Regions from separate parts of the Dactylosporangium sp. NPDC005572 genome, predicted to be linked through region 1. Evidence: riboswitches for the same ligand, from Rfam matches in the RefSeq annotation. Region 1 holds a riboswitch; each other region holds the start of a gene.

The links. Region 1 has a riboswitch for cobalamin ahead of ABZS66_RS20465 (VWA domain-containing protein). Riboswitches for the same ligand answer to the same signal wherever they lie in the genome.
Region 2: it holds a riboswitch for cobalamin, as region 1 does, so the genes downstream of both, ABZS66_RS54100 (ribonucleoside-diphosphate reductase subunit alpha) here and ABZS66_RS20465 (VWA domain-containing protein) in region 1, are expected to answer to the same signal.
Region 3: it holds a riboswitch for cobalamin, as region 1 does, so the genes downstream of both, cobN (cobaltochelatase subunit CobN) here and ABZS66_RS20465 (VWA domain-containing protein) in region 1, are expected to answer to the same signal.

The regions. Positions count from the first base shown of each region.
Region 1 is NZ_JBEXCY010000038.1:15,556-18,822, forward strand. It holds gene ABZS66_RS20465 (VWA domain-containing protein) at 1-1,710, opposite strand, end outside; cobalamin riboswitch at 1,765-1,892, opposite strand; gene ABZS66_RS20470 (hypothetical protein) at 2,546-3,267, opposite strand, start outside.
Region 2 is NZ_JBEXCY010000252.1:3,361-6,627, reverse strand. It holds gene ABZS66_RS54100 (ribonucleoside-diphosphate reductase subunit alpha) at 1-1,217, opposite strand, end outside; cobalamin riboswitch at 1,335-1,546, opposite strand; gene ABZS66_RS54095 (CoA transferase) at 1,613-2,971, shown strand; gene ABZS66_RS54090 (SDR family oxidoreductase) at 2,968-3,267, opposite strand, start outside.
Region 3 is NZ_JBEXCY010000070.1:3,809-7,075, reverse strand. It holds gene cobN (cobaltochelatase subunit CobN) at 1-1,737, opposite strand, end outside; cobalamin riboswitch at 1,776-1,963, opposite strand; gene ABZS66_RS29250 (precorrin-3B synthase) at 2,000-3,064, shown strand; gene ABZS66_RS29245 (precorrin-8X methylmutase) at 3,061-3,267, shown strand, end outside.

The DNA.
Region 1 (3,267 bases):
GCCCCGGCCGCGGAACGTGATCAGGCCCACCTTGTCGCGGCGCTGGTACGCGTCGCGCAGCAGCGACAGCACCGCCGTCTTCACGACGCCCATCCGCTGCCGCGCCGCCATCGACCCGGAGGCGTCCACGACGAAGAGGACGAGGTTGGCCTCCCGCCCGACCTTGACGGCTTCGCGGAGGTCCTCGGTCTTCACGGTGTACCGCTGTTCGCCGCGCAGCGCCGCCGCCCGGATCGTGTCGGGAACGTGGAGGCTGGTGAGCTTGCCGCCGAGGGGCCGGCGGGACCGGACGATCCGTCCGTGCCGCGAGTACGCCGGCGACCGCCGCCCCGCGTGCGACCCGGCCTGGCGGTTGGCCTTTCCGGCGATCGAGAGCAGCTTGGGCCGGTAGGGGGCGCCGGCGAACGCGACCGCCTGGGGCGCGCCGACGGCGTCTCCGGCGGTCTGTTCCTCGTCCCAGGATCGGCCGTCATCCCGGGATTGGTCATCCCAGGATGCCTCGGTCCCGGCGGGCGGCTGGGCCGGCGGCTGCCGGTCCGGGCCCGCGCCGGTCACCGCGCCGCCGCCATCGACGTCGCTCGGCGCCTCGTCATCGACCGGCGTCTCCGTCGGGCCACTATCGGGGCCGTCGTCGCCGTCGGGGCCGCCACCGGGGTCCTCGTCCGGGTCGTCGTCCGGCTCGTCGTCCGGGTCGTCGCCGGCCTCCTGCGCCAGGACCTCTTCCAGCTTCTCCAGGTCGGTGCCCGGCGGGTCCAGGGGGTCCCGCCGGCGGCGGTGCGGCAGCGCCAGGCGCGCCGCGTCGCGGACGTCGGCCTTGGTGACGGCGTCGCGGCCCGACCAGGCGGCCAGGGCGACCGCGGTGCGCGCGACCACGATGTCGGCCCGCAGGCCGTCCACGCGGTACGCCAGGCAGATCCGCGCGATCCGGTCCAGCTCCCGGTCCGGCAGCCGGACCCCGCCGAGCCGCGCACGGGCGGCGGCGATCCGGCCGGCGAGCCGCGCGTCCTCCTCCTCGAAGCGGGTGGCGAACGATCCCGGATCGGCCTCGTACGCGAGCCGGCGGCGGACCACCTCGGCGCGGGGCGCGGCCTCCTGCGGCGCGGTGACCCCGACGACCAGCCCGAACCGGTCGACGAGCTGCGGGCGGGGCTCGCCCTCCTCGGGGTTCATGGTGCCGACGAGCAGGAACCGCGCGGCGTGCTTGACCGACACGCCGTCGCGCTCGACGTGGGCGCGGCCCATGGCGGCGGCGTCGAGGAGCAGGTCGACGAGGTGGTCGGGCAGCAGGTTGACCTCGTCGACGTACAGCACCCCGCGGTGCGCGGCGGCGAGCAGCCCCGGCTCGTAGGCCTTGACCCCGTCGGCGAGGGCCCGCTGGAGGTCGAGGGTGCCGACGACCCGGTCCTCGGTGGCCCCGACGGGCAGCTCGACGAGCCTGGCGCGGCGCGCGGCCCGGGGCGCGCCGGGGTCGTGCGGCCCATCGGGGCACTCGGCGTCGGGTGCGGCCGGGTCGCAGGCGAACCGGCACCCGCCGACCACGGCGACCTCCGGCAGCAGGCTCGCGAGCCCCCGGACGACGGTGGACTTGGCGGTACCCTTCTCGCCGCGCACGAGCACCCCGCCGATCGCCGGCGAAACGGCCGTGAGCAGCAGCGCGAGGCGCAGATCGGCCAGGCCGACGACGGCCGAGAACGGATACGGTGGGGTCACGACACATCCCTTCGGCGGGTCCTCGCCCGCCATGGCGTTGGCAACGAGCGGCCGGAGTCTCCTGACTTCCGGATCGCCGCCGCCCCCCGGCCTTCCGACCCGCGTGGATCGTGGCCCGTGCGCTGGAGGACGCCTCCCCGGTCACAGTGGCGGGACCGTCCCGGCCTCACACCGGGTTCCTCCGCATACCGCTCGCAGGCCATCGTGTCCCACACCCCCCAAACCCGTCAACGTGACCGTTCCGACCCCACCCCCGCGCCGCCCTCGCCCGGAGTTCTCGCCGCCCGCACACTGCCGCCGCCCGTCCCCCGCTCCGCTCCACCCCAACTGGCGTCGATCTTGCACTCGTGCCGCCAGTCTTGCCCCGTTTCGGGGTGATTCTCGCCCGCCACAACCGCAAGATCGACGCCAGTGAAGCCCGGAACACCACCCGCCCAGAACGGGCTCATGATCGATGGAGCCTTTTGGCTGTCATGACAGCCAGATCACGCCATGGATCATGAGGCGGTCCGCCTTGATCGGCGTTTCGGACGGCCGGGCGCGGGCGCGGGCTGGCGCGGCGCTGGCAGACACCGGCGCGGGCAGACATGGAAAGGCCCGGCGCTGGGGCCGGGCGGTGAGTGGGCGGGCGGCATGAGGGAGGAACGCCGCCCGCCGGGCTCAGCGAAAGGTGGTGCTCTATATATAGATCGAGGCGCGATGCCGTCGAGGTAGGTGGTGCGGGGACCGGAGTCCCTTCGGGTCTTGCTCGGTGCTGAACACAGCATGCGGGCCCGGTCTTGGCAGCCACTTGGCGCTCACTTGTGGGCAGGTGTCAAGCGGGCGACAGTACGCCTCAGGCCGCCGCCGCGTCCTCCAGGAGCAGGCGTTCGGCCGCGGCAGCGCTGACCTCGGGCTCCTCGATCGGGTCGTCGCGCAGGTACTCCAGGCGTCTCCTGGTCCGCGCGTCGGCGGTCACGTGCCGCACCGACAGCAGGCGGACGCCGCTCTCGCAGTCCCACAGCCCCTCGGCCAGGGCGCCGTCGCAGGCGGCCGGCTCCAGGGCCAGGCGGGCCTTCAGGTAGCTGGCGCGCTCGTAGGAGTGCGGGCTGAACCACAGGCGGCGGATCGTCGGCAGCGCCGCGTGGGCCGGGTCGCCGCCGATGCGGACCAGGCCGGCGAGCAGGCGGTCGTAGCCGCAGAGGTCGTCCGGGCGGCGGTCGAGCCAGCCCAGGCCGGCGAGCAGGGCGGGGGCGTCGGACTCGTCGCCGTGGTCGGCGAGGACGGTGAGGCCGCGCCAGTACCGCTCGGAGTCCGCCTCGGCCACCCAGCGGCGCGCGGCGGGCACGGCATCGGGACCGGCGGGCTCGCAGGGGTCGTGCGGGAGGGTCACGGACGGTAGGGCCATCGGCAGCTCGAGGCAGCCGGTCCAGTCGCGCCACGGCAGGGCGCCGGGCAGGAACGCGTCGGGGACGCCGCTCATGCGCAGCCGGTCGGCGGCGACCGGGAGCAGGTCGTCCCACCAGTTCGCGGGCCAGTCGCGGGCGATCGACTGCAGGACGTCGATCCAGTGCGGGC
Region 2 (3,267 bases), on a different contig from region 1:
TTGGCGCGGTCCTTGAAGGTCATCCAGCCGTTGCCGGTCTGCGCGAGGGTGCGCATCATCCTGCCGTACAGCTCGCGGGCCTTGACCGTGCGCACCGCGTGCTTCTCGGCCGCCCGGTACGCCTCGTCGAACGCCTCGCCGAACAGATCCGGCAGCGCAGGGGCGTCGGACGGGTCGATCAGGGACCAGTCCCCGTCGGCCTCGACACGGCACATGAACTCGTCCGGCAGCCAGTTGGCGAGGTTGAGGTTGTGGGTACGGCGGGACTCCTCGCCGGTGTTGTCGCGCAGCTCCAGGAACTCCTCGACGTCCGGGTGCCACGGCTCGAGGTACACGCAGGCCGCGCCCTTGCGCCGGCCGCCCTGGTTGACCGCGGCGACGCCGGCGTCGAGCGTCTTGAGGAAGGGAACGATCCCGTTCGAGCGGCCGTTCGTGCCGCGGATGAGCGCGCCACGGCCGCGCACCCGCGACCACGAGATGCCGATCCCGCCGGAGAACTTCGACAGCTTCGCCACCTGGTGGTATCGCTCGTAGATCGAGTCCAGCTCGTCCTTCGGCGAGTCGACCAGGAAGCACGACGACATCTGGGTGTGCCGGGTGCCCGAGTTGAACAGCGTCGGCGAGCTGGGCAGGTAGGCGAGCGAGGACATCAGCCGGTAGAAGCCGGCCGCCTCCCCGGGCGTCTGCGACAACCCGCACGCCACCCGCAGCAGCCAGTACTGCGGCGTCTCCACCACCAGTCGCGTGTGCGGGTGGCGCAGCAGGTACCGGTCGGCGACCGTCCGCAGGCCGAAGTACTCGAACCGCAGGTCACCGCCGGCGTCCACGGCGGCGTCGAGCTCACCGGCGTTGGCCGCCACGAACGCGGCCGTCGCGTCGCCGATGAGCCCCTGCTGGTGGCCGTACCGGATCGACTGGCTGAAGCTCGCGACGCCCTGGCCGCGCACCTCCTGGTCGACGTACGCGGCGAGCAGCCGCGCGGCGAGCCGGGAGTACTGCGGCTCCTCCCCGATCAGCTCGGCCGCGGTCTGGATGGACAGCTTGTCCAGCTCGGCCGTGCTCGCCCCGTCGTAGAGGCCGCTGATCGTCCTCGTCGCCACCCGCAGCGGGTCGACCTCGTCCAGGTCGCCGGCCCACCGCTCGACCGCCGCGACGATCCGGCCGACGTCGACCGGCTCCAGGTCGCCGCTGCGCTTGCGCACGCGCATCTGCGTCATCGTGTCCCCCTCGTCCACGCTCCGGACGGCCGGACACGCGCGCAGGGGGACGCCACCGGGTGACCCCGGATCCTGGCGTCGGCCGTCCCGCGCGGCCTCCGACCACCGCGGACCCCTTCTGGTCCGCGGTGCGCTGGCAGGTCTTCGGACTCGCGGGCATGACCGAGGTCGCCTACCGGCCGTCGCTTCCCAGACTGTGGGGTCCAGTGCTTCGTTGACGGCTTTCGTTCCCACTCACCGCTGCGGGGCAGTCCCGGATTCCCACCGGGTTCCCTGTTGCCACGACCGCCCCGCGAGGGGCCGGCCGAACCAGCTGCGGGCAACACCATATATGGGAACCATCGGGAAAGCGAAACACCACATGTGGCCCGGGCGTGTCACGGCACAATCGACGTGTGAACGCGCAGCGGGATGTGCTGACGGAGCTGGGCCTGACAGAGCTCGGCCTGACGGGGGCCGAGGGTCCACAGATCGTGGGCGACCCCCGGCCGGCCGGGCTGGCCTCGCCGCTCGCGGTCGCGGAGTGCGCCGTGGCGTCCGTGTCCGCCTGTCTTGCCGCGGCCGCGGAGCTGGCCCGGGCGCGCGGCGGCCGGCGGCCCGAGGTCGTCCTCGACACCGCCCACGTGGCGGCGGCGGTGCGCAGCGAGGTGCTGCTGCGCGATCCGGCGGGGCGGGGCATCGACGGTTTCGCGCCGTTGTCGCGGCTGTGGCCGGCGGCGGACGGCTGGGTGCGCACCCATGCGAACTATCCGTGGCACCGCGCGGCGCTGCTGGCGGCGCTCGGGGTCGACGACGGCCCGGACGGCGAGGTGCAGCCCCGGCTGGCCGGCGTGCTCGCCAACCGGGCGGCGGTGGAGGTGGAGCGCTCGGTGTACGCAGCCGGTGGGCTGGCCGTCGCCGCGCGCACCCGGGATCAGTGGCCTGCCGACGCCGCCGCGCTGGTCTCCGTCGAGCCGGGCGGCGCCGGGGCACCGCTGCCGCCGCCCGGTCCGCTGCCGGCGTCGCACCTGCGGGTGCTGGACCTGACCAGGGTCATCGCCGGGCCGGTCGGCACCCGGATGCTGGGCGCCCTCGGCGCCGACGTGCTGCGCGTCGACGACCCGAACCGCCCGGAACTGCCGTTGCACGCCGTCGACGGCGTCATCGGCAAGGCGAGCACCCTGCTGGACGCGGGCACCCCGCAGGGCGGGGACACCCTGCACCGGCTGGTCGCCGAGGCCGACGTGGTCGTGACCGGCTACCGGCCGGGCGCGCTGCGCCGCCTGGGCCTCGACCCGGACCAGATCGCCGAGCGGCATCCGGGCACCGTCGTCGCCACGCTGTCGGCGTGGGGAACCGCCGGCGAGTGGGGCCGGCGCCGCGGCTTCGACAGCCTCGTCCAGATCGCCACGGGCATCGGCTGGGCCGCCACCGCCGACGGCACCCGCCCCGGCGCGCTGCCGTGCCAGCTGCTCGACCACGCCTCCGGCTACCTCCTCGCGGCCGGCGTCCTGACCGCGCTGGCCCGTCGCGCGCGGACCGGCGAAGGCGCGCACGTGTCGGTGTCACTCACCCGGACCGCGCGATGGCTGCTCGACCAGGGCGTCGACGCCACCCGCCGGGACACCGGCGGCGAGCCGCAGCCGGACGCCCACCGGGTGGCCCTCGGCAACGGGTGGAGCGGCATCGGCCCGCCCGGACGACTCGACGGCCGGCCACTGAGCTGGCCCCACCTGCCGCCGGCGTACGGGCAGTCCCGCGCCGCCTGGCGCTAACGCCCCAGGACCGTTCCGCCGTTGACGCCCACCAGCTGCCCCGTGACGAACGAGGCCTCCGGGGAGGCCAGGAAGGCGACCGTGGCCGCGACGTCGTCAGGGGCGCCGGCCCGCCCGACCAGGGTGCGCTCGACCCTGGCCCGGTGGAACTCGGGGTTCATCCGGTCGCCGAAGAACTCGGTGGCCGGCACGTAGCCGGGCAGTACCAGGTTGGCGGTGGCCCCGGTCGGGCCGAGCTCCGCGGCGAGCCAGAAGATCCACGCGTGCAGGGCCGCCTTCGCCGCGCCGTACGAGCC
Region 3 (3,267 bases), on a different contig from region 1:
GCGGGCGATGTCGCCGTAGGTGTCGGCCCGGGCCATCGGCGGGATGAGGTGGTCGACCAGGGTCGCGTGGGCGCGCCGCTTGGCCTGGGTGCCCTCGCCGGGGTCGTTGACCAGGAACGGGTAGATCAGCGGCAGGTTGCCCAGCGCCGCGTCGGCACCGCAGGCGGCGGACAGGCCGACGGTCTTGCCGGGCAGCCACTCCAGGTTGCCGTGCTTGCCGACGTGCACGACGGCGTGGGCCCGGAACTCGTCGGCGAGCCAGCGGTACGCGGCCAGGTAGTGGTGGCTCGGCGGGAGGTCGGGGTCGTGGTAGATGGCGACCGGATTCTCGCCGAACCCGCGCGGCGGCTGCACCATCACCACGACGTTGCCCTCGCGCAGCGCGGCCAGGACGATCTCGCCGTCGGGGTCGCGCGAGCGGTCGACGAACAGCTCCCCCGGCGCCGGCCCCCAGTGCCGCTCCATCTCCTCGCGCAGCGCGGCGGGCAGCGTCGCGAACCAGGCGCGGTAGCTCGCCGCGGAGATGCGGATCGGGTTGCCCTGCAGCTGCTCCTCGGTCAGCCAGTTGACGTCCTGGCCGCCGGCGGCGATGAGCGCGTGCATCAGCGCGTCGCCGTTCTCCGGGAATCCCCGGCCGATGTCGTACCCCTGCAGCCGCAGCTCGGCGAGCAGCCGCACCACGCTCGCGGGCGTGTCCAGGCCGACCGCGTTGCCGATCCGCGCGTGCTTCGTCGGGTACGCGCTGAGCATGATCACGACGCGCTTCCCGCTCGCCGGCACGTGGCGCAGGCGGGCGTGCGCGACGGCGATGCCGGCGACCCTCGATGCGCGTTCGGGATCGGCGACGTACACCGTGAGGCCGTCGGCGTCGATCTCCTTGAACGAGAACGGGACCGTGATGATGCGGCCGTCGAACTCGGGGATCGCGACCTGGGTGGCGGTGTCGAGCGGGGACATCCCGTCGTCGCTGCCGTCCCAGGTGTCGCGGCTGCCGGTGAGGCACAGGCCCTGCAGGATCGGCACGTCGAGCGCGGCCAGGGCGCCGACGTCCCACGCCTCGTCGGCGCCGCCCGCCTGCGCCTCGGCCGGGCGGGTGCCGCCGGCGGCGAGCACGGTGACGACGAGGGCGTCGGCCTGGGCGAGCGTCTCCAGCAGCTCGGCGGGGGCGGTGCGCAGCGAGGACGCGAACACGGGCAGGGCGCGGCCGCCCTCGGCCTCGATCGCGTCGCACAGCGCGCCGACGAACGCGGTGTTCCCGGCGACGTGGTGGGCCCGGTAGTAGATGACCCCGACGGTGGGGCCTTCCGTGCCGGGGCGGTCGACGACCCCCCAGGCGGGCGTCTCGACCGGGGGCAGGAAGCCGTTGCCGTCGAGCAGGACCGTGTCGCTGAGGAACCGGTGCAGCTCGGCCAGGTTGGCGGCGCCGCCGTGGGCCAGGTAGGCGTGGGCCTCCGCGGCCAGGCCGGCGGGCACCGTCGAGTGGCGCATCAGCTCGGCGTCGGGGGCCTGCTCGCCGCCCAGGACCACGACCGGCGTGCCGGTCGCCAGCAGCGCGTCGAGGCCGTCCTCCCAGTCGCGGTAGCCGCCGAGGATGCGCACGACCACGAGATCGGCCCCGTCGAGCAGGCCGGGCAGGTCGTCGACGGCGGTGCGGGACGGGTTGGCCAGCCGGTAGGCGGCGCCGCTGGCCCGCGCGCTGAGCAGGTCGGTGTCGGACGTGGACAGCAGCAGGATCACGCCGGGGTCCTCCCTCGGGGTCCGCGCCCCAAGTGTGTCGGGATGGGTCCGGCGGCGGAGAGTCTCCTGGCTCCCGGATCGGCGCTCACCCCCGGCCTTCCCGGGCTGGTGCCCGGTGGCCGTCTGGTGGAGGCTCGCTCCCCGGTCACAGTGGCGGGACCGCGCCGGACTTCCACCGGCTTCCTCCACACGTCGCCGTTACAGCACCGCCAACTCTCCTCGACGCGGCTCGCCCCCGTCAAGCGCAGGTAGTATCCGGCCCGTGCACGGACGCGACGCTCCCGACCGCTGCCCGGGCGCCGTGCAGGTGCACCCCGCGGCCGACGGCGGCCTGGCCCGCGTCCGGCTGCCGGGCGGGCTGCTGACGGCCGCCCAGCTGCGCGTGCTGCGATCGGCTGCGATCGATCTTGGCGACCCGGTGCTGGAGCTGACCTCGCGGGGGAACATCCAGGTCAGGGCGCTGCGGCCAGGCGCGCCGGCGGTGCTGGCGCGGCGGCTGCACGAGGCCGGGCTGCTGCCGTCGGAGGCCCACGAGCGGGTGCGCAACATCATCGCCTCGCCGCTGAGTCCCGCGGTGCGGCCGGTGGTGGCGGCCTTTGACGCGCTGCTGTGCTCGTCGTCGACGTTGGTCGATCTGCCGGGGCGGTTCCTGGTGACGGTCGACGACGGGCGCGGGGACGTGACGGGGCTCGGCGGGGACGTCGGGCTGCTCGGCGACCGGCTGCTGCTCGCTGGCTGCCCGACGTCGCTGCACGGGGGTGCTGACCTGCTGATCCAGGCCTGCCAGGCGTTTCTGGACGAGCGGGCGGCGCAGGGCTCGCAGGCGTGGCGGCTGGGTGAGCTGGCCGACGGGCCGGCGCGGGTCGCCGCGCGGCTCGGGACCGACGTCGGTCGATCGCTGGAGCTGCCGCCGCGACCCACTCCGGTCGGCCCCCTTCCGGCGGGGGCCGTCGTCGTCGTGCCGCTCGGGTTGTTGACGCCGGAGCAGTCGGCGGTCCTGGCGGACGTCGCCGAAGAGATCATTGTCACGCCGTGGCGGACTCTGGCGGTACACCGGCTGCCGATGGCGGAAGCTGAGCGCCTGGCCGCCGCCGGGCTCTCCAGCGACCCGGCGTCGCCGTGGATCGGCGTCACGGCCTGCGCCGGCCGGCCCGGCTGCACCAAGGCACTGGCCGACGTCCGGGCCGACGCCCGCTTTGCGGTGTCGGATGCGCCGGAGCCGCTGCCGGTGCACTGGGTGGGTTGCGAGCGGCGCTGCGGTGCGCCGAAGGGAAGGCACGTGGAGATGATCGCGACGGGTTCGGGGTACCGGCGGGTGGCGCCGTGAGCGACTACATCCGCGACGGGGCCGAGATCTACCGGCGGTCGTTCGCCACCATCCGCGCCGAGGCCGACCTGTCCTCCCTGGAGCCCGGCGTCGCGCAGGTGACCGTCCGCATGATCCACGCCTGCGGCATGGTCGACCTGCCGCGCGACGTCGCCTGCTCGCCCGGCGTCGTGGCCCGGGCCCGGCAGGCGCTGCGCGACGGC